DNA from 4 places in the Streptomyces sp. NPDC059092 genome. Region 4 is predicted to be linked to each of the others. Evidence: riboswitches for the same ligand, from Rfam matches in the RefSeq annotation. Region 4 holds a riboswitch; each other region holds the start of a gene.
The links. A riboswitch is a leader RNA that binds a small molecule or an ion and turns the genes downstream of it on or off. The one in region 4 is predicted to bind cobalamin.

Region 1: linked by a shared signal. The riboswitch ahead of cobN (cobaltochelatase subunit CobN) and the one ahead of metE (5-methyltetrahydropteroyltriglutamate--homocysteine S-methyltransferase) in region 4 are both predicted to bind cobalamin.
Region 2: linked by a shared signal. The riboswitch ahead of ACFXPL_RS31530 (cobalamin biosynthesis protein) and the one ahead of metE (5-methyltetrahydropteroyltriglutamate--homocysteine S-methyltransferase) in region 4 are both predicted to bind cobalamin.
Region 3: linked by a shared signal. The riboswitch ahead of ACFXPL_RS21790 (ribonucleoside-diphosphate reductase subunit alpha) and the one ahead of metE (5-methyltetrahydropteroyltriglutamate--homocysteine S-methyltransferase) in region 4 are both predicted to bind cobalamin.

The regions. Positions count from the first base shown of each region.
Region 1 is NZ_JBHZEJ010000028.1:27,550-35,028, reverse strand. Features, by position in the region: gene cobG (precorrin-3B synthase) at 1-1,085, opposite strand, end outside; cobalamin riboswitch at 1,159-1,319, shown strand; gene cobN (cobaltochelatase subunit CobN) at 1,354-5,010, shown strand; gene ACFXPL_RS18270 (hypothetical protein) at 5,185-5,463, shown strand; gene ACFXPL_RS18265 (hypothetical protein) at 5,624-5,842, shown strand; gene ACFXPL_RS18260 (geranylgeranyl reductase family protein) at 5,927-7,252, opposite strand.
Region 2 is NZ_JBHZEJ010000076.1:20,294-27,772, forward strand. Features, by position in the region: gene ACFXPL_RS31515 (class II aldolase/adducin family protein) at 1-392, opposite strand, end outside; gene ACFXPL_RS31520 (anion permease) at 533-1,807, shown strand; gene ACFXPL_RS31525 (hypothetical protein) at 1,820-2,083, shown strand; cobalamin riboswitch at 2,203-2,323, shown strand; gene ACFXPL_RS31530 (cobalamin biosynthesis protein) at 2,360-3,367, shown strand; gene ACFXPL_RS31535 (cobyric acid synthase) at 3,364-4,959, shown strand; gene ACFXPL_RS31540 (putative cobaltochelatase) at 5,015-7,132, shown strand; gene cobO (cob(I)yrinic acid a,c-diamide adenosyltransferase) at 7,132-7,479, shown strand, end outside.
Region 3 is NZ_JBHZEJ010000038.1:2,801-10,279, reverse strand. Features, by position in the region: gene ACFXPL_RS21805 (D-alanyl-D-alanine carboxypeptidase family protein) at 1-328, opposite strand, end outside; gene ACFXPL_RS21800 (SDR family oxidoreductase) at 547-1,296, shown strand; gene ACFXPL_RS21795 (ribonucleotide-diphosphate reductase subunit beta) at 1,379-2,398, opposite strand; gene ACFXPL_RS21790 (ribonucleoside-diphosphate reductase subunit alpha) at 2,389-4,830, opposite strand; cobalamin riboswitch at 4,976-5,118, opposite strand; gene ACFXPL_RS21785 (YbdD/YjiX family protein) at 5,277-5,495, opposite strand; gene ACFXPL_RS21780 (carbon starvation CstA family protein) at 5,492-7,479, opposite strand, start outside.
Region 4 is NZ_JBHZEJ010000011.1:38,586-46,064, reverse strand. Features, by position in the region: gene ACFXPL_RS09505 (alpha/beta fold hydrolase) at 1-293, shown strand, start outside; gene ACFXPL_RS09500 (pyridoxamine 5'-phosphate oxidase family protein) at 419-850, opposite strand; gene ACFXPL_RS09495 (EF-hand domain-containing protein) at 1,182-1,718, shown strand; gene ACFXPL_RS09490 (SAM-dependent methyltransferase) at 1,715-2,638, shown strand; cobalamin riboswitch at 2,963-3,161, shown strand; gene metE (5-methyltetrahydropteroyltriglutamate--homocysteine S-methyltransferase) at 3,324-5,642, shown strand; gene ACFXPL_RS09480 (arsenate reductase ArsC) at 5,677-6,093, opposite strand; gene ACFXPL_RS09475 (ArsR/SmtB family transcription factor) at 6,250-6,564, shown strand; gene arsB (ACR3 family arsenite efflux transporter) at 6,555-7,479, shown strand, end outside.

The sequences.
Region 1 (7,479 bases), on a different contig from region 4:
AGCCCGGCGGTACGGCACCGTACGAGGAGGCCGGCGGCGGCGTCCGGGGCCAGGCCGGGGACGATCACCCCGCGCCAGGGCGTCAGCCGCAGGCCACCGCTCCCGCTCAGCAGGAGACGCCACTGCGCCACGCTCAGCCGGCCGAGCCGGGGGTACGCGGAGAGCGCGACCGTTCCGTCGGGGGAGGGGATCAGTCCGGGGGCCGGGGTCTTCGCCGCCCCCCGCGTGTCCTCCGCCGCGTCCCCCGCGTCCCCCGCCAGGACCTCGATCCCGGCCGCCGTCAGGCGCTCCGCCACCGCTGCCGCCAGACCCAGGGCCGCCCCGGCGGGCAGGTCCCGTACGCGCCAGGCGCCTGTCCCGCTCGCCCGCGCCGCCGTGAGGAAGGTCTCCGCCGCCAGCAGGGCCGCGCGCGGGCCGTCGTCGGCCGGGACGCGTACCGCCCGCTCCGCGTGCGGCGGGTGATTCGCCCCGATCCGTACCGTCGCGGTGCCGTCCCTTCGTGCGAGCAACGTCACATCCGCGTCCAGCGCCGCCACATCGCCCCGGCCGTCGTCCAGCGCGAACAGGTAGCGTCCGGAAAGCTCCGTCGCCGCGTCGCTCGCGCACAGCAGCTCGTCCAGCCGCCGGACCCACAACCCCATGTCCCCCGTGCCGAGTCCGTCGAGTCCGGCCAGCGGCGAGGCGACGATGTTCCGTACCCGCTCGTGCTCCTCGGACGGGAGCAGGCCCGCCTCGTGCAGCAGCGCCGCCAGCTCGCCGCCGCAGCTCGCGCCCAGCCCCCGCAGCTGGACGTTGCCCCGGGATGTGAGGTCCAGGTGACCGTCGCCCAGTCGCTCCGCAGTGTCCGCCAGGACGAGCGCCTGACGGTGCGTCAGCAGGCCTGCGGGCAGCCGGAGTCTGGCCAGGGCGCCGTCGTCGGCGTGGTGCAGCCGCAGCGCGCCGGGGCAGGCGTCCCCCCGTACCCGTACGACGTCCGGGACGCTGTCCCGTACGTACTCGCGTACGGGCTCCCGCGCCGCGCCCCGGAACGGAGCGCGCGCGGTGGCTTCGTCCCGGTTCACGGGTGTTGGCGAGGTGGGCGGCATGGCCGCGAGCATACCCACGTGGTCCTCGCGGCGGACTCACTCGTCCGGGCGCCCTCCCCGCCCGTGACCTCAGCACTTACTATGCAGACGGCGGGCCCGTCAGGCCCGTCACACGCCAGTGACGGCGTCATGGGGAGGAAGCCCGGTGCGAACCCGGCGCGGTCCCGCCACTGTGAACCCGACAGCTCCGGCCGTCGGGTGAGCCAGGAACTCCCGCCGTCCTCCACACCCGCCCGGGGCGCGGACCCCGAGGAAGGCCAGACGCCGCATGCTTCTGCTCCTGTCGACGTCCGACACCGATCTGCTCAGCGCCCGTGCCGCCAACGCGGCGGGGGGCCCGGTCCCGTACCGGTTCGCCAATCCCGCCCGGCTCGCGCTCGACGAACTGCCCGCGCTGCTGGAGGGCGCCGACCTCGTCGTCGTACGGCTCCTCGGCGGTCTGCGCGCCTGGCAGGACGGCATCGACGCGCTCCTAGCCCGGGACATCCCGGTCGTCGTCCTCACCGGTGAACAGGCGCCCGACGCGCAGCTCATGGAGGCGTCCACCGTCCCCATCGGGATCGCCGCCGAGGCGCACGCCTATCTCGCCCACGGCGGACCGGCCAACCTGGACCAGCTCGCGCGGTTCCTCTCCGACACCGTCCTGCTCACCGGCCACGGCTTCGAGCCGCCCGCCGCCGCGCCCACCTGGGGACGGCTGGAGCGCAAGGTCAGGCCGCCGCGCTTCGGCCGCCCCGGCCATTCGGTGACGGAGGTCGCGCCTACGGTCGCGGTCCTCTACTACCGCGCCCACCACATGAGTGGCAACACCGCCTTCGTCGAGACGCTGTGCTCGGCGATCGAGGACGCCTACGCCCGGCCCCTGCCGATCTTCGTCTCGTCCCTGCGCGCGCCCGAGCCGGAGCTGCTGGCCGCCCTGGGCGAGGCCGACGCGATCGTCACCACCGTGCTCGCCGCCGGGGGCACCAAGCCCGCCCAGGCGTCGGCCGGCGGCGACGACGAGGCGTGGGACGCGGGCGCGCTCGCCGCACTCGACGTACCGATCCTCCAGGCCCTCTGCCTCACCAGCAGCCGCGCCGCCTGGGAGGAGAGCGACGAGGGGCTGACGCCGCTCGACGCGGCCTCGCAGGTCGCCGTACCGGAGTTCGACGGGCGGCTGATCACCGTCCCGTTCTCCTTCAAGGAGATCGACGAGGACGGGCTGCCCGCGTACGTACCCGACCCGGAGCGGGCCGCGCGCGTCGCCGGGATCGCCGTACGCCACGCCGCGCTGTCCTTCCGTACGAACGCCGAGAAGCGCGTCGCGCTGGTCCTCTCCGCGTACCCCACCAAGCACTCCCGCATCGGCAACGCCGTCGGCCTCGACACCCCCGCCAGCGCCGTCGCGCTGCTGCGCCGGCTTCTCGTGGACGGCTACGACTTCGGTACGGAGCCGGTGCCCGGCCTGGAGTCCGGCGACGGCGACGAGCTGATCCGCGCGCTCATCGACGCGGGCGGCCACGACCAGGAATGGCTCACCGAGGAGCAGCTCGCCCGTAACCCCGTCCGCATACCGGCGGCCGACTACCGGCGCTGGTACGCACAGCTCCCCGCCGATCTGCGCGCCTCCGTCGAGCGGCACTGGGGGCCGCCGCCCGGCGAGATGTTCCTCGACCGCAGCCGCGTCGGCGCGGGCGGCGACCCGGACGGCGACATCGTGCTCGCCGCCCTGCGGCGCGGCAATCTGCTGATCCTCATCCAGCCGCCGCGCGGCTTCGGCGAGAACCCGATCGCGATCTACCACGACCCCGATCTGCCGCCCTCGCACCACTACCTGGCCGCGTACCGCTGGATCCAGGCGCCCGACCACGACGGCGGGTTCGGCGCCGACGCCATGATCCACCTGGGCAAGCACGGCAACCTGGAGTGGCTGCCCGGCAAGAACGCCGGGATGTCCGCCTCCTGCGCGCCGGACGCCGCGCTCGGTGACCTGCCGCTGATCTACCCGTTCCTCGTCAACGACCCGGGCGAGGGCACCCAGGCGAAGCGGCGCGTGCACGCCACGCTCGTGGACCACCTCGTACCGCCGATGGCGCGCGCCGAGTCGTACGGCGACATCGCGCGCCTGGAGCAGTTGCTCGACGAGTACGCGGCGATCTCCTCCATGGACCCGGCGAAGCTGCCCGCGATCCGCGCCCAGATCTGGACGCTGATCCAGGCCGCCAAGCTCGACCACGACCTCGGGCTCGAAGCGCGCCCCGACGACGACGGGTTCGACGACTTCCTGCTGCACGTCGACGGCTGGCTCTGCGAGGTCAAGGACGCGCAGATCCGCGACGGGCTCCATGTCCTCGGCGGCGCCCCGGCCGGCGAGGCGCGCGTCAATCTCGTCCTCGCGATCCTGCGCGCCCGGCAGATCTGGGGCGGCACGTCGTCCCTGCCCGGTCTGCGCGAGGCCCTCGGCCTCGACGAGTCGGCCGCCACCCGCACCGCCGCCGACGACGCGGAGGAGCGGGCCCGCGCGCTCGTCCAGGCGATGGAGGACGCGGACTGGGACCCGGCGGCGGTGTCGGGCGTCAGCGACGGCCATTCCACGGCGGTCGTGGACATCCTGGCCTTCGCGGCCCGCGAGGTCGTCCCGCGCCTGGCCGGCACGGTCGACGAGATCGAGAACGTCGTCCACGCCCTGTCCGGCGGTTTCGTCCCGGCGGGCCCGTCCGGCTCCCCGCTGCGTGGCCTCGTCAACGTCCTGCCGACCGGCCGCAACTTCTACTCCGTCGACCCGAAGGCCGTCCCGAGCCGCCTCGCCTGGGAGACCGGGCAGGCCCTCGCGGACTCCCTCCTCACCCGCTACCGCACCGACAACGGCGAGTGGCCGACCTCCGTCGGGCTCTCCCTCTGGGGTACGAGCGCGATGCGCACCTCGGGCGACGACATCGCGGAAGCCCTCGCGCTGCTCGGCGTCCGCCCCGTCTGGGACGACGCCTCCCGCCGGGTCACGGGCCTGGAGCCGGTCCCCCTGGCGGAACTGGACCGCCCCCGTATCGACGTCACCCTGCGCATCAGCGGCTTCTTCCGCGACGCGTTCCCGCACGCGATCGGGCTGCTGGACGACGCGGTACGGCTGGTCGCCGCGCTGGACGAGCCCGCCGAGTCCAACTTCGTCCGCGCCCACGCCCAGGCCGACCTGGCGGAACACGGCGACGAACGGCGCGCCACGACCCGTATCTTCGGCTCCCGGCCCGGCACGTACGGCGCGGGCATCCTCCAGCTCATCGACAGCCGCGACTGGCGCACGGACGCGGACCTCGCCGAGGTCTACACGGTGTGGGGCGGCTACGCGTACGGCCGGGAACTCGACGGGCGCCCGGCGCGCGGCGAGATGGAGACCGCGTACAAGCGCATCGCGGTGGCCGCGAAGAACACCGACACGCGCGAGCACGACATCGCGGACTCGGACGACTACTTCCAGTACCACGGCGGCATGGTCGCCACCGTCCGCGCGCTCAAGGGCACGGCCCCCGAGGCGTACATCGGCGACTCGACCCGCCCGGAGACCGTCCGCACCCGCACCCTGGTCGAGGAGACGTCCCGCGTCTTCCGCGCCCGCGTGGTCAACCCGCGCTGGATCGAGGCGATGCGCCGCCACGGCTACAAGGGCGCGTTCGAACTGGCGGCGACGGTCGACTACCTCTTCGGGTACGACGCGACGACGGGCGTCGTCGCCGACTGGATGTACGACAAGCTCACCGAGACGTACGTCCTGGACCCGGAGAACCGCCAGTTCCTCCAGGAGGCCAACCCCTGGGCCCTGCACGGCATCGCGGAACGCCTCCTGGAGGCGGAGTCGCGCGGCATGTGGGAGAAGCCGGACCCGGGGGTGCTGGACGCGCTGCGGAAGGTGTTCCTGGAGACGGAGGGGGAGCTGGAGGGCGAGGAGGACTGAGGGGGACGCCGCCCGGGGCATCGACAACCCGGGCGGCGCGGTCGGCCCGTGGGGTCGCCCGGGCCGCGCTGTGTGACGCCTCGTGTTCCAGGGTGACATTGGGGGCATATGTGCGGGTGCTTGGGGCGGGCCATTGCGGTGCGCGACGGCTCTACCGTGAGTAGAGTCCACGGTATGAGTGATGACGACACGAGTATCAAGGTGTCCAAGGCGGCCAGGGAGCGTCTGGGCCTGCTGGCCGGCGAGCAGGGCACGACCATCCGCAGTTTGGTGGAGGAGCTTGCCGCGGAGCGGTTCACCAGTGCGGAACTCAGGGAGCGCGGCGAGAAGGCTCGCGCGTATCTGCGTGAGCACATGGGTGTCGAGCTGACCGCGGCCGACGAGGAGAACGGGCAGCGGCTGTTGCACGCCATCGAGGCGCGCGCGACCCGGCACCGTGGCGCCGCTGCGTGATCCCTTTCCTCCTCGATCACACCGCGCTGCTCGCCCTGGGCGCCGGTCATCGGAAGTTGTCCTGGCTCGTGGTGGCGGCGGCCGAGGGGCGGGCGCTCGGCACGTCCCCTCGCTGTGCCTGCTCGCTGCGGAGTCCGACCGCAAGGGCGTCGGCGAGCACGTGGCGAGCCTGCCTGGCCTTGAGGTCGAATCCCTCGATCTGACGGCCGGGCTCGACGCGGGCGCGCTGGTCGGCGGCGGAGCCGACTGGCGGATCTCGCACGCCGTCCATCTTGCCAAGCCGTCGGCGGAATGGCCTGCGGGCCGGACCGTGCTGTCCGTACGCCCGGAGCTGTACGAGGGCACCGGCATCGACCCGATCGACCCCGACGCGATCTGAGCCCCGGGCAGAGCATCGCCCCGGCCAACCCGCTCACGCCCGCCGGGTGTGCCGTTCAGGCGCAGACCGTCACGTCGACTCGGGTCACCGGGTTTTGCGTCGGACGGGTGGCGTCGGGACGAGGCGGATCGCCGTGTTGATCAGGTGGTCGATCGTGTCGCGCGACGGCTTGTCGGTGAGGTCGGTGAGCAGCCGGGCCAGGGCCCTGAGCAGGAAGGGCGAGCCCAGGACACAGCGGTTGAGGACCGGCTGGAAGCCCGAGCGGCTGAAGACGAGGTCGGCGGCGGTGTTGCCGAGGCGGTAGTAGCGCCCCCAGCGGCGGTTCATCTCCACGGGATAGTTGAGCAGCACCCGCTCCCGCTTCGGCCCCTGGGGAAGGGCCAGGGCGAGCGCCGCGCTCCCGGCCGCGACCTCGCCCGCCTCCAGGGCCTGGGCGATGCCCTCGCCGTTCCAGGGGCTGATCATGCCGCCCGAGTCGCCGACCAGGAGGAGCCCCCGGGCGTACAGCGGATGGCGGTTGAAGCCCATGGGCAGCGCCGCGCTCCGCACGGGGCCCTCGGCGTTCTCCTCGCGCAGTCCCCACGCGTACGGGGTGCGGGCCAGCCACTCGTCGAGGGCGGTGCGCAACTCGACCTTCCCGTAACGGTGGTGGGGCAGCGCGCCGAGCCCCACGTTGACCCGGCCGTCGCCCATGGGGAAGATCCAGCCGTATCCGGGCAGGTAACGGTCGGTCCCCGGCAGGCGGAGGTCGGCCCACAGCTCCAGATACTCGTCCTGCGAACGCTCCGGGCTGCGGTAGTAACGACGGGCGGCCGTCGCGATCTGCCGTTTCGCGTCCCGTTCCAGCCCGAGGGCCAGGGCGAGGCGGGCCGAGGCGCCGTCGGCGGCGATGACGATCGGCGCGCGGTAGACGGTCGGCGCCTCCGGTTCCTCCGGCCCCCGGGGTCCCTTGGGTCCGGCCGTCACACCGACGCCGCTGACGCCGGTGACCCGGCCGGCGCGGTCCAGTACGGGATGGGTCACCTTCACCCCGTTGTGCAGCCGTGCTCCGGCGGCTGCCGCGTGCTGGGCCAGGATGTCGTCGAAATCGTGCCGACTCCGGGAGAGACCGAAATCGGGATAACTCCCCAGACTGGGCCATTCGATGTGTACCCGGTGGCTCCCGGCCACCCAGCGCATACCGCGTGACCGCATCCACCCCGGGGCGTTGATGTCGACCCCCATACGGATCAACTGGTGCACCGCCCGTGGGGTCAGACCGTCCCCGCACACCTTCTCCCGGGGGAAGTGGGACTTCTCCAGCAGCAGTACGTCGACGCCCGCCCTGGCCAGGTGATACGCGGCGGACGAGCCCGCCGGGCCCGCGCCCACCACGATCACGTCGGCTTCCGTTTCCCTCAACTCGCTCACCAGGAACCCTCTCTTGGGACGGTCGCCGCCGCACCGAAGTCGCCATTCTTCACGTCATCATGGGTCAGAACGTGCCGGTGCGGAACACGGCCTCGCGGGACGGTGGCCCCGGGACCGGGCGGAGGTGGGGCGCGGACCGGTCGGCGGCCGAGGCGTGTCGGGGCCGGTCCGTTCCATGCCGTACTGGGACGATTCCGGACGGCGCGACGCCCGACAGGCGGGGATGA
Region 2 (7,479 bases), on a different contig from region 4:
AGTTCGGTGACCAGGGTGGAGACCGCGGTGGCGTGCACGGCGTGGGTGTGGACCACGGCGGTCGCGGGCGTGTCGCGGTAGACGGCCAGGTGCAGGGGGAGTTCACTGGTGGGCGTGAGAGTGCCGAGGACCTGCCGTCCGGCGAGGTCGACCGCGATCGCGTCGCCGGGTGCGAGCCGGTCGTACGGGACTCCGCTCGGGGTGACGAGGACCAGCTCGCCGACCCGGACGGAGACATTGCCGGAGGTGCCGACGACCAGCCCCTCCGCGGCCGTTCTGCGGGCGGTGTCGACCAGCTCCGCCCAGGCCCGTTCCAGGGCGCCCCGCCCGACCGCCGATTCGCCCTGCCCGCCGGTCCGTTCACCGTGTTCGCCGGTCCGCTCATCCGTCATACGCCGATCCTGCCAGGCGTCGCGGACATCTCCACCGGGTGGGTCACCGTGCGGACCCACCCAGTTCATCTTCCGTTCACCCTGACTCCCTACGTTCACCGTGGCCACCGACGTCGAACGATTGCCTGGGTCCTGGGTCAATGGAACACATCACGCTGCTGCTCGCGATTGTGATCGTGACAGCTCTCGTGTTCGATTTCACGAACGGTTTCCACGACACCGCCAACGCGATGGCGACGACCATCTCGACCGGCGCTCTGAAGCCCAAGGTCGCGGTGGGTATGTCCGCGGTCCTGAATCTCGTCGGCGCGTTCCTGTCCGTCGAGGTCGCCAAGACGATCTCCGGCGGGCTCATCAACGAACAGGGCATCAGAACAGAAGTGATCTTCGCGGCGCTCGTCGGCGCCATCCTGTGGAATCTCTTCACATGGCTGCTCGGACTCCCGTCCAGCTCCTCCCACGCGCTCTTCGGCGGGCTGATCGGCGCCACCCTGATGTCCGTCGGCGCCTCCGGCGTCAACGGCGGCGTCGTCGTCACCAAGGTCCTGATCCCCGCGCTCGCCGCCCCCGTGGTCGCCGGCCTCGCCGCCCTGCTGGCGACGAAGCTGACGTACCGGATCGGCCGCGCCACGGACGACAAGGCCACCGCCAAGGGCTACCGGGTCGGGCAGATCGCCTCCGCCGGGCTCGTCTCCCTCGCCCACGGCACCAACGACGCGCAGAAGACCATGGGCGTCATCACGCTCGCCCTGGTCACCGGCGGTGTCCTCGCCCCCGGCTCCAACCCGCCCCTGTGGGTCATCGTCTCCGCGGGCATCGCGATCGCGCTCGGCACGTACCTCGGCGGCTGGCGCATCATCCGCACCATGGGCACCGGCCTCACCGACCTCCAGCCGCAGCAGGGCTTCGCCGCCCAGACCAGCGCCGCGACGGTCATCCTGGCCTCCTCGCACCTGGGCTTCTCGCTCTCCACCACACAGTCCTGCTCCGGCGCCGTGATGGGCGCGGGGCTCGGCCGCAAGGGCGGGGTGGTGCGCTGGTCCACGGCGACCCGGATGTTCGTCGCCTGGGGGCTCACGCTGCCGGCCGCGGGGCTGGTCGCCGCCGGCGCCGAGTTCCTGACCGGCCAGGGCGCCTGGGGCATCGTCGTCGTCGCGGTCCTGCTGGTCGCCGGTTCCGCCGGGATCTGGCTCGCCTCGCGCCGCCGTCCGGTCGACCACACCAACGTCACCGCCGAGCCCGCCGCCGGCACGGGCCTCACCGCCGAGCCGGCCGGAGTGGTGACCACCGCCATCGCGGCCGTCACCCCGCCTCCCCCGGCGGGCGCCGCCGGCCAGGACCTCTCGACCACCATCCCGGCCCCCGCGGCCACCGCCCCGGACCAGGCCGAACCGGCCCGCCCCGCCACGGTGTAAGGAAGCGACCCTATGAACATCGACTGGGCAGCACTCGGCTCCGTCTTCGGCGTCAGCCTGGTGGCGACCGTCGCCCTCGTGGGCCTCTTCACCCTGGGCATCGTGGGCCTCGCCAAGCGGGGATCCACGGCGGCACCGGGCCCGGCCGGAACCTCGGCCGCCGCCTCCACACCCGCCACCGGACCCGCGCCGCTCGCGGCCCGCGCCGGCGCCTACCTGTGCTTCGCGCTCTGCGTCGGGGCCGTCGCGTACGGGATCAGCCTCATCGTGGCCTGACCCCGACCGCGGTCCGCACAGGAGCCCCGCATCGGCCGACCGGTCCGATGTGGGGCTCCGCACACTGTCCCGTCGCAGGTCAAGGATGAGTTGACGGGTGTTGCGGAGCGTGGTGGACTTCCGGGGCCATTGACGACGGCAGCAGAGGAAGCCGGTGCGAATCCGGCGCGGTCCCGCCACTGTCACTGTGAGCCTCGCCTCCAGGAGCCAGGAACTCTCGCCGTCGCACTACGAACGTCGAACCGGGGCGCGGACCCTGAGTGAGGACACTTCGCCATGCCTGGCTGCGGTTCCGCCGCGCGCGGCGGCTCAGCCGCCCCTGCCGCCGAGCGGGTCTTCGCGTACGGCGCCGCCCTCGGCCTCCTGGGCGACCGGCTGTTCGGCGATCCGCGCCGGGGGCATCCGGTGGCCGCCTTCGGCCGGGCCGCGGGGGCCGTCGAGCGCGCGCTGTGGCGCGACCACCGAGGCTGGGGCGCGCTGCACACCATGGTCTGCGCCGGAGGCGCCGCCGGGGCCGCGGCACTGGCCGCCGCCGGGGTACGCCGTCACCCCGCCGCCTCCGTGGCGCTGACCGCGGCGGCCACCTGGGCCGTGGTCGGGGGCGCCTCGCTGGGCCGCGAGGCGCGGGCCGTCGGCGCGGCGCTGGCCGCCGGGGACCTCGAAGGCGCCCGGGAACGTCTGCCGAACCTGTGCGGCCGTGATCCGTACTCCCTGGACGAGGCGCAGATCGCGCGCGCCGTCGTGGAGTCCGTCGCCGAGAACACCTCCGACGCCGTCGTGGGCGCGCTGGTGTGGGGCGCGGTCGCCGGGGCGCCGGGGCTCGTCGGGTTCCGCGCCGTGAACACGCTGGACGCGATGGTGGGTCACAAGAGCGACCGTTACCGCCGGTTCGGCTGGGCGTCGGCCCGTCTCGACGACGTCGTGGGGTGGCCGGGGGCCCGGCTGACCGCCGCGCTGGCCGTCGTCGCCGGGGAGGACGGGCGCGGCGCGCTGCGGGCCGTACGGCGGGACGCGCACCGGCACCCGAGCCCCAACGCGGGCCCCGTGGAGGCGTCGTTCGCCGGGGCGCTGGGCGTACGGCTCGGCGGGACGCTCGCGTACGGCGGGCGCGTGGAGCACCGCCCCGTCCTGAACGGCACGGGACGCCCGGTCGGGGTCCCGGACATCGAGCGCGCCGTACGGCTGGCCCGCCGGGTCAACGTGCTCGCCCTCGCGGCCTGCGTCACGGCCCGTCTCGGGTACGGCGCGGTGCGCGGGATCAGGACCACCAGGAGGCGTGGATGAGCCGGAACAGCGGGCGTGCGGGGCGCGGCGGAGGGCTGCTGATCGCCGGCACGACCTCCGACGCGGGCAAGAGCGTCGTCACGGCGGGGATCTGCCGCTGGCTGGTGCGCCGGGGCGTGAAGGTCGCGCCGTTCAAGGGCCAGAACATGTCGCTGAACTCGTTCGTGACGCGCGAGGGCGCGGAGATCGGGCGCGCCCAGGCGATGCAGGCGCAGGCCGCGCGGGTGGAGCCGACCGCGCTGATGAACCCCGTGCTGCTGAAGCCGGGCAGCGACCGCAGCAGCCAGGTGGTGCTGATGGGCAAGCCGGTCGGGGAGCTGAGTGCCCGTGGATTCTTCGGGGGGTCCGGGGGGCCGGCCCCCGGGAAGGCGCTGCACGGCGGCCGGCAGGAGGCGCTGCTCGGGCCCGTGCTGGAGTGCCTGGAGGAGCTGCGGTCCACGTACGACGCCGTGATCTGCGAGGGCGCGGGCAGCCCGGCCGAGATCAATCTGCGCCGCACCGACATCGTGAACATGGGTATCGCGCGGGCCGCGCGGCTGCCGGTGGTCGTGGTCGGGGACATCGACAGGGGCGGGGTCTTCGCCTCCTTCTTCGGGACGACCGCGCTGCTGAGCCCGGAGGACCAGGCGCTGGTCGCGGGGTATCTCGTCAACAAGTTCCGGGGCGATGTCTCGCTGCTGGAGCCGGGGCTCGACATGCTGCGCGGGCTGACCGGGCGGGCCACGCTCGGGGTGCTGCCCTTCCGGCACGGTCTGGGGATCGACGAGGAGGACGGGCTGCGGGTCTCGCTGCGCGGCGCCGTGCGCGAGTCGGTGGTGGCTCCCCCGTACGGCGAGGACGTGCTGCGGGTCGCGGTCTGCGCCGTACCGCTCATGTCGAACTTCACCGATGTGGACGCGCTGGCGGCGGAGCCCGGGGTCGTGGTGCGGTTCGTGGACCGTCCCGAGGAGCTGGCCGACGCGGACCTGGTGATCGTGCCGGGCACGCGCGGCACGGTGCGGGCGCTGGCGTGGCTGCGGGAGCGCGGGCTGGCCGACGCGCTGGCCCTGCGGGCCGCCGAGGGCCGCCCCGTGCTGGGCATCTGCGGCGGCTACCAGATCCTCGGCGAGCGGATCGACGACGAGGTGGAGTCCCGGGCGGGCTCGGTGGCCGGGCTCGGACTGCTGCCCGTACGGGTCAGGTTCGAGCGGGAGAAGACCCTCGCGCGGCCGGCCGGGGTGGCCCTCGGCGAGCGGGTCGAGGGGTACGAGATCCATCACGGCGTCGCGGACGTGCGCGGCGGGGACGCCTTCGTCACGGATCCGGAGGGGCGGGCCCTGGACGGCTGCCGGTCCGGGGCCGTCCAGGGCACGCACTGGCACGGGGCGCTGGAGAGCGACGCGTTCCGGCGGCGGTTCCTGACGGAGGTGGCGCGGGCGGCGGGCCGGCGGTTCGTGCCCGCGCCCGGAACGAGCTTCGGCGCACTGCGCGAGGAACAGCTCGACCTGCTCGCGGACCTCGTCGAGGAGCACGCGGACACGGCCGCGCTGCTGCGCCTGATCGAGGAGGGCGCCCCTGCCGGGCTGCCGTTCATCCCTCCGGGGGCCCCGTGAGCACCGTGGAACGCCGCCCGGTCATCGATGCGTCATTCGAAGGAGCGATCAGCCTATGAGCACCCCTTTCCCGTTCACCGCCGTGGTGGGCATGGACGATCTCCGTCTCGGTCTGCTGCTGAACGCGGTCAGTCCGGCGGTCGGCGGCGTCCTCGTACGGGGTGAGAAGGGCACGGCGAAGTCGACGGCGGTACGGGCGCTGGCCGCCCTGCTGCCCGAGGTGCCGGTGGTGACGGGGTGCCGGTTCAGTTGCGACCCGGCCGCGCCGGATCCGCGCTGCCCCGACGGGCCGCACGGGGGCGCGTCCGCCGAGGCGCGGGCCGCGCGGATGGTCGAGCTGCCCGTGGGCGCGTCCGAGGACCGGCTCGTGGGGGCGCTGGACATCGAACGCGCCCTGTCGGAGGGCGTGAAGGCGTTCGAGCCCGGACTGCTCGCGGACGCGCACCGCGGGGTGCTGTACGTGGACGAGGTCAACCTGCTCCACGACCACCTCGTGGACCTGCTGCTGGACGCGGCGGCCATGGGCGCCTCGTACGTCGAGCGTGAGGGCGTCTCCGTACGGCACGCCGCGCGCTTCCTGCTCGTCGGGACGATGAACCCGGAGGAGGGCGAACTGCGGCCGCAGTTGCTGGACCGCTTCGGGCTGACCGTGGAGGTCGCGGCGTCGCGCGAGCCCGATCTGCGGGTGGAGGTGGTCCGGCGGCGGCTCGCGTACGACGACGACCCGGCCGGGTTCGCGGCGCGCTGGGCCGGTGAGGAGAGCGCGCTGCGGGAGCGGATCGTCGCGGCGCGGGCACTGCTGCCGGGCGTGCGCCTCGGGGACACGGCGCTGCGCCGGATAGCCGCGACCTGCGCCGCGTTCGAGGTGGACGGGATGCGCGCGGACATCGTGATGGCGCGCACGGCGACGGCGCTGGCCGCGTGGGCGGGGCGTACCGACGTCACCGCCGACGACGTACGGCAGGCGGCGCTGCTGGCGCTGCCGCACCGCAGGCGCCGTAACCCCTTCGACGCGCCGGGGCTCGACGAGGAGAAGCTCGACGACACGCTGGAGGAGTTCCGGGGCGACGAGGACCCGGATCCCGACGGGCCCGACGGCCCTGACGACCCCGAGGGGCCCGGAGGCGGGGGCGGCCGGCCGCCGTCGAACGGCCCCGACGGCCCCGACGGCCCCGAGGCCCCCGACACGCCCGCGCAGGACGGACCGGCGCGGGACGACACGCCCGCGCCCCAGGAGACGGACGCCCAGCCGGAGCCACAGCCCGAGGGCGGGCAGCCGCAGCGCGCCGGATCCGGTGAGCAGTCCCCCGTACGGTCCGCCGAGCCGTTCCGCACGAAGGTGCTGAGCGTGCCCGGGCTGGGCGAGGGCGCGGCCGGGCGCCGCTCCCGGGCCCGTACCGAGCGCGGCAGGACGACCGGGTCCCGGCGGCCCCGGGGCGCGCTGACCAAGCTGCATCTCGCCGCGACCGTGCAGGCGGCGGCGCCGCACCAGCGGGCGCGCGGGCGCAGCGGCCCCGGTCTCGTGGTGCGCCGGGACGATCTGCGGCAGGCGACCAGGGAGGGGCGCGAGGGCAATCTCGTGCTCTTCGTGGTCGACGCCTCCGGGTCGATGGCGGCGCGGCGGCGGATGAGCGCCGTGAAGGGCGCGGTGCTGTCACTGCTGCTCGACGCGTACCAGCGGCGCGACAAGGTCGGTCTGGTCACCTTCCGGGGGAAGGACGCCGAGCTGGCGCTGCCGCCGACGTCCTCGGTGGACGCGGCGGCGGCCCGGCTGGAGTCCCTGCCGACGGGCGGGCGTACCCCGCTGGCGGCCGGGCTGCTGAAGGCGCACGACGTGCTGCGGGTGGAGCGGATGCGGGACCCCGCGCGCCGTCCGCTGCTGCTGGTGGTGACGGACGGGCGGGCGACGGGCGGCCAGGACCCGGTGGCGCTGGCGGCGCGCGCGGCGCGGCTGCACGCGGCGGACGGGACGGCGTCGGTGGTCGTGGACTGCGAGGCGGGTCCGGTACGGCTCGGGCTCGCCGCGTCGCTCGCCGGCGATCTGGCGGGGACGGCGATCACGCTGGACGAGCTGCGGGCCGACAGCATCGCCGGGCTGGTCAGGGACGTACAGCAGAGGAGTGACGGACACCGCGACGGTTACGTCACCACAGACCCCAGGAGGGCCGCTTAATGCCGCAGGGACAGCCGGAGAACGTACCGGACGACGGTCTCACCACCCGCCAGCGCCGCAACCGCCCGCTGGTGCTCGTCCACACGGGCACCGGCAAGGGCAAGTCGACGGCGGCGTTCGGGCTCGCGCTGCGCGCCTGGACGCAGGGGTGGCCGATCGGCGTCTTCCAGTTCGTGAAGTCCGCGAAGTGGAAGGTCGGCGAGGAGCAGGCGCTCAAGGTGCTCGGGGCGAGCGGCGAGGGCGGCTCCGTCTCCTGGCACAAGATGGGCGAGGGGTGGTCCTGGGTGCAGCGGGACGCGCAGTTCTCCAACGAGGAGGCGGCACGGGAGGGCTGGGAGCAGGTCAAG
Region 3 (7,479 bases), on a different contig from region 4:
GGAGGTCCGCCGTGCTGGTGCTGTGCTGCGTGACGTAGTCGCGGTACTCCTGCTTGACGGGCACCTGGCGGTCCAGGTCCGGGCCCTTGTCGAGCACCACGTACGCGGTCATGATCTTCGCTGTGCTGGCCATGGGGCGGACGGTGTCCGCGTCCTTGCCGTAGAGCGTCTCGCCGCTGTCGCCGTCCATCAGGGCGGCGCCCTGGGCGGTGACGGTGGGCTCGGGCTGCGCGGCGACGGCCGTCTGGGTGACCAGTGGGGAGAGCGCGAGCAGCGCGCCACCGGCGACGGCGGCGGCCCTGCGCTTGGTCAGTATCTTGGCAGTCAAGAGGGAATGCTCCGTATCTGCGATTGCTTGCGGTGGAACTGTTCTGCTGCAGGGGCCTGTGGGGTGTGAGTGGCCCCTACATGGAAACGTGCTGACAGGGTCGGTTGGTTGCCTCGAACCTGTAAAGATCCTAAGAAGGCTGTCCGAGCACCGGTCATAGGGGCGATTCCGGCGAACAGCCGAGCCGGGGTGACGCGCTCGGCCAGTATGGGCAGATCATGGATACTCACATCAGTCCCACGCAGCGGCTGGCTCTGGTCACCGGCGCCAACAAGGGCATCGGGTTCGCGGTCGCCGAAGGGCTCCTCGGGATGGGGATGACGGTCTACCTCGGTGCCCGGGACACGTACCGCGGTACCTCGGCCGTCTCCGCCCTGGTCGCGCGCGGATACGACGCGCGGTTCGTCCAGCTCGACGTCACCGACCAGGCGTCGGTCGACGCGGCGGCGGAGACGGTCGCCCGAGAGGCCGGCGGGCTCGACATCCTGGTCAACAACGCCGGTGTGCTCGCCACGCCCATCCACAAGCCGAGCCGGACGTCGGTCGACGAGGTGCGCGCCACCTACGAGATCAACGTGTTCGGCGTCGTGGCGGTGACCAACGCGATGCTCCCGCTGCTCCGCCGGTCCTCGGCCGCGCGCGTCGTGAACATCACGAGCAACCTCGGCTCCGTGTCCCTGGCCGCGTCGAACCGGGCCTTTCCGCAGTTGCTGGCCTACAACTCCTCGAAGGCCGCGCTGAACGCCCTCACCGTCACGTACGCCAACGAGCTGCGCTCCGAGCGGATCCTCGTCAACGCCGTCTCGCCCGGGTCCGTCGCGACGGATCAGAACGGACACGCGGGCGCGCTGACCGCCGCGGAGGGGGCGCTGCTGCCGATCCGGATGGCCACCCTGCCGCCCGGCGGTCCGACGGGTACGGCGGTCACGGCGGACGAGGACCTGAGTCACCATCCGCTGCCCTGGTGAGTGAGTGAGTGACGGACGGACAGATCCGGGTCCGGGGCAGGGGACTTCCCCCGCCCCGGACCCGGCGTGACCGGCCCGCGGCCTAGAAGTCGTCGTCGAAGCCGACGGTGCCCTCCACCGCCACCTGGTACGCCGACGGGCGGCGCTCGAAGAAGTTCGTCAGCTCCTGCACGCCCTGGAGCTCCATGAACGGGAACGGGTTCTGCGATCCGTACACCGGCGGGAAGCCGAGCCGCTGGAGCCGCTGGTCCGCGACGCACTCCAGGTACGCGCGCATCGATTCCGTGTTCATGCCCGGCAGTCCTTCGCCGCACAGGTCGCGGCCGAACTGCAGCTCCGCCTCCACCGCTTCCCTCAGCATGTCCGTGACCTGCTGCTGGAGCGCGTCGTCGAACAGCTCCGGCTCCTCCTTGCGGACCGTGTCCACGACCTCGAAGGCGAAGTTCATGTGCATGGTCTCGTCGCGGAAGACCCAGTTCGTGCCCGTGGCCAGGCCGTGCAGCAGGCCGCGCGAGCGGAACCAGTAGACGTACGCGAACGCCCCGTAGAAGAACAGGCCCTCGATGCACGCCGCGAAGCAGATCAGATTGAGCAGGAAGCGGCGCCGGTCCGCCTGCGACTCCAGGCGGTCGATCTTCTCCACCGAGTCCATCCAGCGGAAGCAGAACTGCGCCTTCTCGCGGATCGACGGGATCTCCTCGACCGCGTCGAAGGCCGCCGCGCGGTCCGCGGGGTCCGGGAGGTAGGTGTCCAGCAGCGTCAGATAGAACTGGACGTGTACGGCCTCCTCGAAGAGCTGGCGCGAGAGGTAGAGCCGCGCCTCCGGGGAGTTGATGTGCTTGTAGAGCGTCAGCACCAGGTTGTTCGAGACGATCGAGTCGCCCGTCGCGAAGAACGCGACCAGCCGGCCGATCATGTGCTGCTCGCCGGGGGAGAGTTTGGCCAGGTCGGCGACGTCTGAGTGGAGGTCGACCTCCTCCACCGTCCAGGTGTTCTTGATCGCGTCGCGGTAGCGCTCGTAGAAGTCCGGGTAACGCATGGGGCGGAGCGTCAGCTCGAAGCCCGGGTCCAGAAGATTCTTCTCGGTGGTCATTACTGGCATGCCTCGCAGGACTCGGGGTTCTCCAGGGAGCAGGCGATCGCCTCGTCGGCCGGGGTCGCCTGTACGGGGATGGGGGCGGGGGCCGGGGCGGACGCGGGGGCCGGCACCGGCTGTCCGCCCGCCGCGCGCGCGATCCGGGTCGCCGGGCGCGAGCGCAGGTAGTACGTCGTCTTCAGCCCCTTCTTCCAGGCGTACGCGTACATCGAGCTGAGCTTCCCGATGGTCGGCGTCTCCAGGAACAGGTTCAGCGACTGGCTCTGGTCCAGGAACGGCGTACGGGCCGCCGCCATGTCGATCAGTCCGCGCTGCGGGATCTCCCACGCCGTACGGAACAGCTTCCGTACCTCGGCAGGGATCCACGTGAAGCCCGCCACCGAACCGCTCGACTCGCGCAGCGCCTCGCGCGTCTGCGCGTCCCAGACGCCGAGCCGCTTCAACTCGTCCACCAGGTAGGAGTTGACCTGGAGGAACTCCCCGGAGAGCGTCTCGCGCTTGAACAGGTTCGAGACCTGCGGCTCGATGCACTCGTACACGCCCGCGATCGACGCGATGGTCGCCGTCGGCGCGATGGCCAGGAGGAGGGAGTTGCGCATGCCGCTCTTCGCCACCCGGGCGCGCAGCGCCTCCCAGCGCTCCGGCCAGTTCAGCTCCACGTCGTAGTGGTCGGGGTGGAGCACCCCGCGCGCGGCACGCGTCTTCGACCAGGCGGGCAGCGGGCCGTTGCGCTCGGCGAGGCCGCAGGACGCCTCGTACGCGGCGAGCATGATCCGCTCGGCGATCCGGGTGGAGAGCGCGGCGGCCTCGGGGGAGTCGAAGGGCAGCCGCTTCTTGAAGAAGACGTCCTGGAGCCCCATCGCGCCCAGGCCCACCGGACGCCACTTGGCGTTGGAGCGGCCCGCCTGCTCGGTCGGGTAGAAGTTGATGTCCACGACCCGGTCGAGGAAGGTCACGGCGGTACGGACGGTCTCGTCCAGCCGCTCCCAGTCGATCTCGCCGGTGGCCGCGTCCACGAACGCGCCCAGGTTGACCGAGCCGAGGTTGCAGACGGCCGTCTCGCCGTCGTCCGTGACCTCCAGGATCTCCGTGCAGAGGTTGGAGGAGTGGACGGTGTGGCCGGGCTCGGCGGTCTGGTTCGCCGTACGGTTCGACGCGTCCTTGAAGGTCATCCAGCCGTTGCCGGTCTGCGCGAGGGTGCGCATCATCCGGCCGTACAGCTCACGGGCCTTGATGGTCCTGCGGGCGAGACCGTCGGCCTCCGCCTCGCGGTACGCGGTGTCGAACGCGTCGCCCCACAGGTCGACCAGCTCGGGCACGTCCACCGGCGAGAACAGCGACCACACGCCGTCCGACTCGACCCGGCGCATGAACTCGTCGGGGATCCAGTGCGCGAGGTTGAGGTTGTGCGTACGGCGCGCCTCCTCGCCCGTGTTGTCGCGCAGTTCGAGGAATTCCTCCAGGTCCGCGTGCCAGGTCTCCAGATAGACGCAGGCCGCTCCCTTGCGCCGGCCGCCCTGGTTGACGGCCGCGACGGAGGAGTCGAGGGTCCGCAGGAACGGGACGATGCCGTTGGAGTGGCCGTTCGTCCCCCGGATCAGTGAACCGCGCGAGCGGATACGGGAGTACGAGAGCCCGATGCCGCCCGCGTGCTTCGACAGCCGCGCGACCTGGTGGTAGCGGTCGTAGATCGAGTCCAGCTCGTCCAGCGGCGAGTCCAGCAGGTAGCAGGAGGACATCTGCGGGTGGCGGGTGCCGGAGTTGAAGAGGGTGGGGGAGGAGGGGAGGTAGTCCAGCCGGCTCATCAGCCGGTAGAGCGCGGCGACCTCGTCCAGCGCGTGCGCGCTCTCGTCCTCGGCGAGCCCGGCGGCGACGCGCAGCAGGAAGTGCTGGGGCGTCTCGATCACCTGACGGGTGAGCGGGTGCCGGAGCAGATAGCGGCTGTAGAGCGTACGCAGCCCGAAGTAGCCGAAACGGTCGTCGCCCGCCGGGTCGATCAGCGCGTCGAGGCGGTCGGCGTGGCGGGTGACGAAGGCGGCCGTACGGTCCGCGATCAGCCCCTCGCGGTGACCGACGGCGATGGACGCGGCGAACGACACGGCGCCCTGGGACGCCGCCTCGTCGGCGATCGTACGGGTGAGCAGCCGGGCGGCGAGACGGGAGTAGGCCGGGTCCTCGGAGATCTGTCCGGCCGCCGCCTCCGTGGCCAGCTCGCGCAACTCGGCCTCGTCCGAACGGGCGTTGCGGCCGCGCAGCGCGGCGGCGGCGATCCTGCCCGGGTCGGCGTCGGGCAGATCGGCGGTCAGCTCGGTCAGGGTCCGCAGCAGCGCGGTGCCGGGGGCGTCGGCCGCCGGTGCCTGCGCGGCTCCGGGCCGCTGCTCGGCCTCCGTCCGCTGGTCGGTCGGTGCTGAAACCGGATCCGCTGGCGCGATGGTCACGTGGTGCTCTCCCTCGCTCGGCTCTGGGCCACGGGGAAGCACGGGTCCGCGCGCACGGACGTACCCCCGCCATCGCAGGGCAGCACACCGCGCCGCGTCCACCGGCCCAACCGCGAGGCCCGGACGTCTGGGCGTCCGGTTCGGTCGAGCCGGACGCGCTGCCGGCAGGTGTTCGGACTGGAGGGCGCGACAAAGTGCGCCACAGTACACCGTTGCGGGACAGTTCCGGATTCGCACCGGATTCCCCTGCGTCGACAGCGAGGTCGAGCATACATCTGGGGGGCGCGCGGTGCGCCACCCCCCAGATGTTGTGTCGTACGTCGCCGCGGTACGAGATCAGCGGCGGCTCGGCAGAGCCTCGGCGAGGGCCCGGTGAGGCTTGGGAAAGGCCCCGATGAGGCCTCGGAAAGGGCCCCACGAGGCCTCATCGGGGCCTCGGCAAGCGCTCAGCAGCAGCGGAAGCCCTCGCGCGGGTCGGCCTCGCGGGCGTCCGTGCGGCTGCGTTCGAAGGCGCGGCGGGTCATGACCTCCCCCGCCGGGTCACCGGCGCCGGCGTGGGCGACGTAGCGCTCGTACGCCGACTCGCCGGTGAACTCGCGCACGTACCAGCGGATCCGCCGGGCCACGTGCCGTACCGGCTCCGTCCGGCTCCGGAGTCCGCTCATGCCGGGCCCGTCCCCGCCGGGACGCTCTCACGGACCGTCGCGGCCTCGGCGGCGGCCAGCTCCGCCTTCTCCTCCTGGGTGGGGATCATTCCGGCCGGGGCGACGATCCTGGACTCGGTGTACGGGGCCTCCACCAGCCGGACGGCCTCCGGGGCGCGGATCGCCTTGAAGCAGACCCGTCCCGCGTCCGCGATGACCACCAGGATGAGGACCGCGAAGAGGGCCGAGAGGACCCCGTCCACGGTGGAGTTGGTGACGACGGTGTGCATGTCGTCCATGGTCTTGGCCGGGGCCAGCACCTCGCCCCGGTCGATCGCCGACTGGTACACGTCGCGCTGGGTGAAGAAGCCCACCCTCGGGTCGCCCGAGAAGATCTTCTGCCAGCTCGCGGTGAGGGTGACGGCGGCGTCCCAGGCGAGCGGTACGGCCGTCACCCACGCCCACTTCAGGCGGCCGGACTTGACCAGCAGCGTGGTGCAGACGGCGAGCGCCACCGCCGCCAGGAGCTGGTTGGCGATGCCGAAGAGCGGGAAGAGCTGGTTGATGCCGCCCAGCGGGTCGTGGACGCCGACCCAGAGGAAGTAGCCCCAGCCGCCGACCACGACCGCGCTGGCGAACCAGACGCCCGGCTTCCAGCTCACCTGGCGCATCGGCTTGTACACGTTGCCGAGCATGTCCTGGAGCATGAAACGCCCGACGCGCGTCCCCGCGTCCACCGTGGTGAGGATGAACAGCGCCTCGAACATGATCGCGAAGTGGTACCAGAACGCCTTCATTGCGGTGCCGCCGACGACGGACGAGAAGATCTCCGCCATGCCGAGGGCGAAGGTCGGCGCCCCGCCGGTCCGTGACAGCAGACTCGTCTCCTCGACGTCCTTCGCCGCCTGGGCGAGCTGGTCGGGCGAGATGGTGAAGCCCAGGTTCGCGACCGCCTGCGACGCGGATTCGACCGTACCGCCCATGAGACCGGCGGGGGAGTTGACCGCGAAGTACAGGCCGGGGTCGATGATGCAGGCGGCGATCAGCGCCATGATCGCGACGAACGACTCGGTCAGCATCGCGCCGTAACCGATCATCCGGATCTGGGTCTCCTTCTGGATCATCTTCGGGGTCGTGCCCGAGGAGATCAGTGAGTGGAAGCCCGAGAGCGCGCCGCACGCGATGGTGATGAAGACGAACGGGAACATGGACCCGGCGAAGACCGGGCCGTCACCGCGGCTCGCGAATTCGGTGACGGCGTCCATCTTCAGTGTCGGGAGCGCGATCGCGACGCCCAGCGCCAGCAGCACGATCGTGCCGACCTTCATGAAGGTCGACAGGTAGTCGCGCGGCGCCAGCAGCATCCACACCGGGAGTACGGAGGCGAGGAAGCCGTACGCGATCATCCAGATGACCAGCGTGCCCGCTTCCAGCGTGAAGGTGTCGGCGAGCGAGGACTCGGCGACCCAGCCGCCCGCCACGATGGCGAGCAGCAGCAGTGCCACCCCGATGAGCGAGACCTCGCTGACCCGGCCGGGGCGCAGCACCCGCAGGTACACGCCCATGAAGAGGGCGATCGGGATGGTCATGGCGATGGAGAAGACGCCCCACGGCGAGTGCGCCAGGGCGTTGACGATGACCAGCGCCAGCACGGCCAGCAGGATGATCATGATCATGAAGACGGCGATGAGCGCGGCGGCGCCGCCGAAGGGGCCGATCTCGTCCCGGGCGATCTGGCCGAGGGAACGGCCGTCGCGGCGGGTGGAGAAGAACAGCGTCACCATGTCCTGGACGGCCCCGGCGAAGATCACGCCCGCGACGATCCAGATGGTGCCGGGCAGATATCCCATCTGGGCGGCGAGTACGGGACCGACCAGGGGCCCCGCGCCCGCGATGGCCGCGAAGTGGTGGCCGAACAGCACGCGCCGGTCGGTGGGGTGGAAGTCGACCCCGTTGTCGAGCCGTTCGGCCGGGGTGGCCCGGGTCTTGTCGACCTTGAGGACGC
Region 4 (7,479 bases):
ACGCGGCGGCCGTCGCCGTCGACGGCGGCCTGCGCGCTTCCCTCGCGTACTACCGGGACGCCGCGGAGTCGGCGCGTAAGAACCGCGAGGCGCTCAAGGAGCGGCGCCTGACCGTGCCGATCCTCGGAATCTCCAGCAGCCACGGTTCCGTTCCGGACATGGCCGCCTCCATCAGCCCGTGGGCCGACAACACCACCCGAATCGTCGTGCCCGACGCTGGACACTTCATCCCCGACGAGCAGCCCGAAGCTGTCGCTGCCGCGGTAGCGGACTTCATCGCCGACGTCGGCTGACGCCCGTCGAACCTACCCGGCCGCGCCGCCCAAGGCCGCGCGAAACTCGGACCGCGGAGTCCGACTTCCTTACCAGGGACTCCCGTTCAGGCGTTCCGTTCAGGCCTCTCACTCGGGCGCCCCGTTCAGGCGTCCCGTCCGGACCCGGCCGGCCTCGTCCGCACGTTCCCCATGGCCCCGGTCACCGTGATCTCGATCGCGACCCGCTCCGGGTTGACGCGCGGCGGCTTGTAGCGCCGGGTGTAGCGCCGCTCCGCCTCGGCGACCGCTCCGGGGTCGCGGTTGACCACCGCGGTGCCTTCGAGCGTGGCCCAGCGGGCTCCGTCGACCTGGCTGACCGCGATCGGCGCGTCAGGTCCCGCCGCGATGACGTTCCGGGCCTTCGCCGTCCCACCCCCGGTGATGACGCGGGCGATCCCGGCCCGCGGGTCGTAGGTCACTCCGACGGGCACCAGGTGCGTGGTGCCGTCCGGGCGGCGGGTGGCGAGCAGGCACACGTGCCGCTCCTCCCAGAACGCGAGAAAGGCCGGATCCGCAAGCAGGGCGCGTGATGCCATGGTGGAAGTCTCTCGGTGGAAGTACGGGGAGCGGAGCAGCGGCGGCGGGAGCGGCGCCGCCGTCCGCCGGTGCGTTGACGCGTCGATGCTACGTGCGGAGAACCGGACGCCGATGCCCACGCCGATGCCGGTACCCACCCGGACACCCCGGGGACGGGGCGCCGCAGGCCCGGCGGAACGCCGTCGCTTTCCAGAACAGCGGTACTTCATGCACCGCCCGGCGCATTGCCCTCGTTCGTGTGCACGCGACGGCCTTTCCGTTCCGCCGCGCCCGCCCCGCCCGGATAGTGAGGGGGCAGCGGCCCGAGACCGAAAAGCAGAGGAGAGCGCCATGCGTACCGTTGAGGCGACCCACCGTGTCCACCTCGTCTTCTCGCTGTTCGACGCGGACGGGAACGGCTTTCTGGAGGCCGGCGACTTCGCGCTGATGGGCAGCCGGGTGGTCGGGGCGGTGCCCACGGCCCCCGACGCCAGGAAGCGCGCGCTGCTCGACGCCTTCCACCGGTACTGGACGACCCTCGTCACCGAACTGGACGCCGACGGCGACGGGCGGGTCGGCCAGGAGGAGTTCACCGCCTGTGTGCTGACGCCGGAGCGGTTCGAGGAGACGATCGACGCCTTCGCCGAAGCGTTCGCCGGTCTCGGCTCCCTGGAGGACGACGGCCTCGTCACGCGTCCCGTCTTCGTGGGTCTGATGAGGGGCGTCGGCTTCCAACGGCCCAACATCCACGCCCTGTTCGACGCCTTGGAACCCACGGACGACGACCGTGTCGCGGTGGACGCCTGGGCGGAGGCCATCAGGGACTTCTACCGCCCCGAGAAGGCCGGCATCGCCGGGGACCACCTGACCGCGGGTGTGGTGCTGTGACCCGGTCCCTCGACGGTACGGCCCCGGAGCTGAACCCCGGTGTGGCGCAGGGCGTGGGCCGGACCGCACTCATGGTGGCCGCCGCCCGCGCCATCGAGACCCACCGTCCCGACGCCCTGGCGCGGGACGAGTTCGCGGAGCGCTTCGTCCGGGCGGCGCCGGCCTCGGCCGGCTGGCCGGTCCGGCCGGACCAGGTGCCCGGAGGGGACGCGGACCCGCTCTGGGGCCGCCTCGGCCGGTACTTCGCCCTGCGCACCCGGGTCCTGGACGACCATCTGCTCCGTACGGCGGACTCGGGCGTGCGCCAGGTGGTGCTGCTGGGCGCGGGCCTGGACTCCCGGGCGTTCCGGCTCGGCTGGCCGCCCGGCTGTGTGATCCACGAGATCGACACCGCCGGCATGATGGCCTTCAAACAGGCCGTACTCGACGGGGCGGGGGCCGTCCCCGTGGCCGAGCGCAGACCGCTCGCGGCCGATCTCCGGCTCGACTGGGCGGACGCGCTGACCGACACGGGTTTCGACCCGGCCGTACCGACCGCCTGGCTCGTCGAGGGGCTGCTGCTGTACCTCCCGGCGGCGGCCGAGCGGCACCTCATCGCGACGGTGGACCGGCTGAGCGCGCCCGGAAGCACGCTGGCGTACGAGATCAAGAACCTGGAGGGGGCGGACGTACGTGCCAGTGCGGTCTACACGACGACGAAGGCGCGGATCGACATCGACCTGCCGTCCCTCTTCGACCCGGATCCGCGCCCCGCGTCGGCCGCCGACCTCGCCCGGTGGGGCTGGTCGGTCTCGGTCCGCTCGCCGTTCGACTTCACCCGCCTCCACGGGCGCGGTCCGCTCCCCGAGCCGAACGACGCGCTGGCGGCCAACCGCTGGATCTTCGCGGAGGCGCCCGCCCCGAGGACCGGACACGAATGAGGTCACCGCGGACCGATCATGCCGAGCGGGCGGCGGCGCTCACGTCTCCGGTCCGGTCCCGGCACCACGGCGAAGATGATCCATGGGAGCAGGCCGAGGATCGGACCACCGAGGAGACGGGCGCCGGCCCGTCCAGGCCCGCTACCGGTCGTCACGCCGACGCGCCCCTCCATCCCGCGTCCCCTTCCTCCGGAACGCCGGTCAGGTCCAGGATGCCGCGCTCCGTTCCGCTCCGCGACACGATTCCGTGGCCCATGTCACATTCCGGAATGTGAACGCATTCGGCCAAGGGGGTGTCCACGCTCTAGCCTGGCGGGTGCAGCTGGTTCGCCCTGCCCTCCAGGCAGACGCGTCGTAAGAGGGAACCCGGTGGGAATCCGGGACTGCCCCGCAGCGGTGAGCGGGAACGACCGCCGTCATACGCACTGGATCCGGCCGGATCCGGGAAGCGACGGCCAGTAGGTGTCTGCCTCGGCAGACGTGCCCGCGAGTCCGAAGACCTGCCCGTTGCCCGTACGCGACCGATCGCGTGCGGATATCCCGGTGACCTCGTGGGCGGGTCGGCGTACATACCGGACGGACGAGCGCGCCCGAGGCGCCGCACCGAACGTCGGGTTTCGTCACCCCTTCGCGCTCGCGTCCCGTCCCCGGGATGTTCAGGAGTCATCTCGCGAAGGAGATTTCCGTGACAACGAAGTCCGCAGCCGCGGCAGCACGGGCCACCGTGTACGGCTACCCCCGCCAGGGCCCGAACCGGGAACTGAAGAAGGCCGTCGAGGGGTACTGGAAGGGCCGCGTCACCGCGGAAGCCCTCCGGGAGACGGCGACCGGCCTGCGCCGGACCAACTGGCGGCAGATGGTGGACGCGGGCGTCCACGAGGTGCCGACCGGCGACTTCTCGTACTACGACCACGTCCTGGACACCAGCGTCATGGTCGGCGCCGTACCCGAACGGCACCGTGCGGCCGTCACCGCCGACGCGCTCGACGGCTACTTCGCGATGGCGCGCGGCACGCAGGATGTCGCGCCGCTGGAGATGACCAAGTGGTTCGACACGAACTACCACTACCTCGTCCCGGAACTCGGCCCCGACACCGTCTTCACCGCCGACTCCACCCGGCAGGTCGCCGAGCTGACGGAGGCCCTGACGCTCGGGCACACCGCCCGCCCGGTCCTGGTCGGCCCCGTCACGTATCTCCTGCTCTCCAAGCCGGCCCCCGGAGTCGCGGGCGACTTCGAGCCGCTGACCCTGCTGGACCGGCTGCTGCCCGTCTACGCCGAGGTCCTCGCCGACCTGCGCGCCGCCGGCGCCGAGTGGGTGCAGCTCGACGAGCCCGCGCTGGTCCAGGACCGTACGCGCGCCGAGCTGAACGCCGCCGCCCGCGCCTACCGCGACCTCGGTGGCTCGGCCGACCGGCCCAAGCTGCTGGTCGCCTCCTACTTCGACCGGCTCGGCGACGCGCTCCCCGTCCTGGCGAAGGCCCCGGTCGACGGCCTGGCGCTCGACTTCACCGACGCGGCGGCAGCCAACCTCGACGACCTCGCCGCCGCAGGCGGACTCCCCGGCAAGCGGCTCGTCGCGGGCGTCGTCAACGGCCGCAACATCTGGATCAACGACTACGAGAAGTCCCTCGCCACCCTCGCCACGCTCCTCGGCCTCGCCGCCCGGGTCGACGTGGCGGCGTCCTGCTCCCTCCTGCACGTACCGCTCGACACCACGGTGGAACGGGACGTCGACCCGCAGGTCCTGCGCTGGCTCGCCTTCGCCCGGCAGAAGACCGCCGAGATCGTCACCCTGGCCAAGGGGCTGGCCCGGGGCACCGGCGCCATCACCGCCGAACTCGCCGCCAACCGGGCCGACCTCGCCTCCCGTACGGACTCCGCGCTCACCCACGACCCGGCCGTACGGGCCAGGACCGCCGCCGTCACCGACGCCGACGGCCGCCGCTCCCAGCCGTACACCGAGCGCGCCGCCGCCCAGCGCGCCCACCTCGGACTGCCGCTGCTGCCGACGACCACCATCGGCTCGTTCCCGCAGACCGACGAGTTGCGCACGGCCCGCGCCGACCTGCGCGCCGGACGGACCGACACGGCCGGTTACGAGGAGCGCATCCGCGCCGAGATCGGCGAGGTCATCTCCTTCCAGGAGAAGACGGGGATCGACGTCCTGGTCCACGGCGAGCCCGAGCGCAACGACATGGTGCAGTACTTCGCCGAACAGCTCACCGGCTACCTCGCCACCCAGCACGGCTGGGTGCAGTCCTACGGCACCCGCTACGTCCGCCCGCCGGTGCTGGCCGGGGACATCTCCCGCCCCGAACCGATGACGGTGCGCTGGACCTCGTACGCCCAGTCCCTCACCGACCGCCCCGTCAAGGGCATGCTGACCGGGCCCGTCACCATGCTGGCCTGGTCCTTCGTCCGCGACGACCAGCCCCTCGGCGACACCGCCCGCCAGGTCGCCCTCGCCCTCCGCGACGAGGTCAACGACCTCGAAGCGGACGGGACTTCGGTGATCCAGGTCGACGAACCCGCCCTGCGCGAAACCCTGCCCCTGCGCGCCGCCGACCGCGCCGCCTACCTGGACTGGGCGACCGAGTCCTTCCGCCTCACCACCAGCGGCGTACGCCCGGACACCCAGATCCACACCCACATGTGCTACGCCGAGTTCGGCGACATCGTCCAGGCCATCGACGACCTCGACGCCGACGTCATCAGCCTGGAGGCCGCCCGCTCCCACATGCAGGTCGCCCGCGAACTCGCCGCCCACGGCTACCCCCGCGAGGCGGGCCCCGGCGTGTACGACATCCACTCCCCGCGCGTCCCCGACGCGGCCGAGGCCGCCGCCCTGCTCCGCGAGGGCCTGGAGGCCATCCCCGCGGAACGCCTCTGGGTCAACCCCGACTGCGGCCTGAAGACCCGCGGCTGGCCCGAGACCAGGGCGTCCCTGGAGAACCTGGTCGCCGCCGCCCGTACGGTACGCGGCGAACTGCCCGCGTCCTGACCGAGCGGCACGCGGAGGGCCGGGGCCGGGGCACCTACGGGCGCCCCGGTCCCGGCGCGATCTCGGCGATCAGGTCCTCGACACGCTTCCTGATCTCGTCACGGATGGGGCGTACGGCCTCGACGCCCCGGCCCGCCGGGTCGTCCAGGGCCCAGTCGAGGTAGCGCTTGCCGGGGAAGACCGGGCAGGTGTCGCCGCAGCCCATGGTGACGCAGACGTCGGACTCCTCGACGGCGCCGGCCGTGAGGATCTTCGGGGTCTCGGCGGAGATGTCGATGCCGACCTCCGCCATCGCCTCGACCGCGGCCGGGTTGACCGCGTCGCCGGGGTCGGAGCCGGCGGAGCGCACCTCGACGCGGTCTCCGGCCAGGTGGGTCAGCCAGGCGGCGGCCATCTGGGAACGGCCGGCGTTGTGGACGCAGACGAACAGCACAGCGGGCTTGACGGACATCTGGCGGTCTCTCCTTCTCATATCTCGCGCAACTCGATCTCGCACAACTCGTGTCCCGCGCAACTCGGGTCCCGCGCAACTCGGGTCCCGCGCAACTCGCGACGGGAATCCGCCGCCTGGTGACATCAGCCACCACTGATGTGAAAGTATCAGCCCATGATGACTTCAGTCGACACTGACCTGATCCGGGTTCTGTCCGACCCCCTCAGGCTCCGGATCGTCACCCTGCTCGCCCGCGAGACGCTCTGCACGACGCACCTGGTCGAGGAGACCGGCGCCAAGCAGACCAACCTCTCCAACCACCTGCGGGTGCTGCGCGAGGCCGGGGTGGTGGAGACGGAACCCTGCGGACGGTTCACGTACTACAAGCTCAGGCCCGAGGTCCTCGAAGCCGTGGCCGGTTCCTTCACGGCGCTCGCCGCCACCGCCCGCGCCACCCGCAGCGCGGATACGAAGAGGACCTGCCCGTGACCGGCGCCGAACCGACATCCGGGAGCCCCGGGAGCACCACGCCCGCCGCACCCGCCACGCCCAGCACTCCCGGCGCTCCCGGCACGGACACCGTCGTCGCGCGGCTCTCGACGCTCGACCGCTTCCTGGCCGTCTGGATCCTGCTCGCCATGGCGTCTGGCCTGGGTCTGGGGCGCATGATCCCCGGGCTCGACGACGCCCTGGCCAAGGTCGAGATCGGCGGGATCTCCCTGCCGATCGCGGCCGGTCTGCTGATCATGATGTATCCGGTCCTGGCCAAGGTCCGCTACGACCGGCTCGACTCGGTCACCGGCGACCGCGGGCTGCTGGTGTCCTCGCTGGTCGTCAACTGGATCGCCGGCCCGGCCGTGATGTTCGCGCTGGCCTGGATCTTCCTGCCCGACCTGCCCGAGTACCGCACGGGTCTGATCATCGTCGGCCTGGCCCGCTGCATCGCCATGGTCATCATCTGGAACGACCTGGCCCGCGGCGACCGCGAAGCCGCCGCCGTCCTCGTCGCGCTGAACTCCGTGTTCCAGGTCGTCGCGTTCGGCGTGCTCGGCTGGTTCTACCTCGACCTGCTGCCCCGGTGGCTGGGCCTGGGAGACGGCCAGGGCCTGGACGTTCCCCTCTGGCACATCGCGCTCAACGTGATCGTCTTCCTCGGCGTCCCCCTGCTGGCCGGCTTCCTCACCCGCCGGATCGGCGAGAAGAGGGCGGGCCGCGAGCGCTACGAGGCGGCGTTCCTGCCGAAGATCGGCCCCTGGGCCCTGTACGGGCTGCTGTTCACGATCGTCATCCTCTTCGCACTCCAGGGGAGGACGATCACCTCGCAGCCGATGGACGTCGCCCGCATCGCGCTGCCGCTGCTGGTGTACTTCGCGGTCATGTTCTTCGGGACCTTCCTGCTCGGCA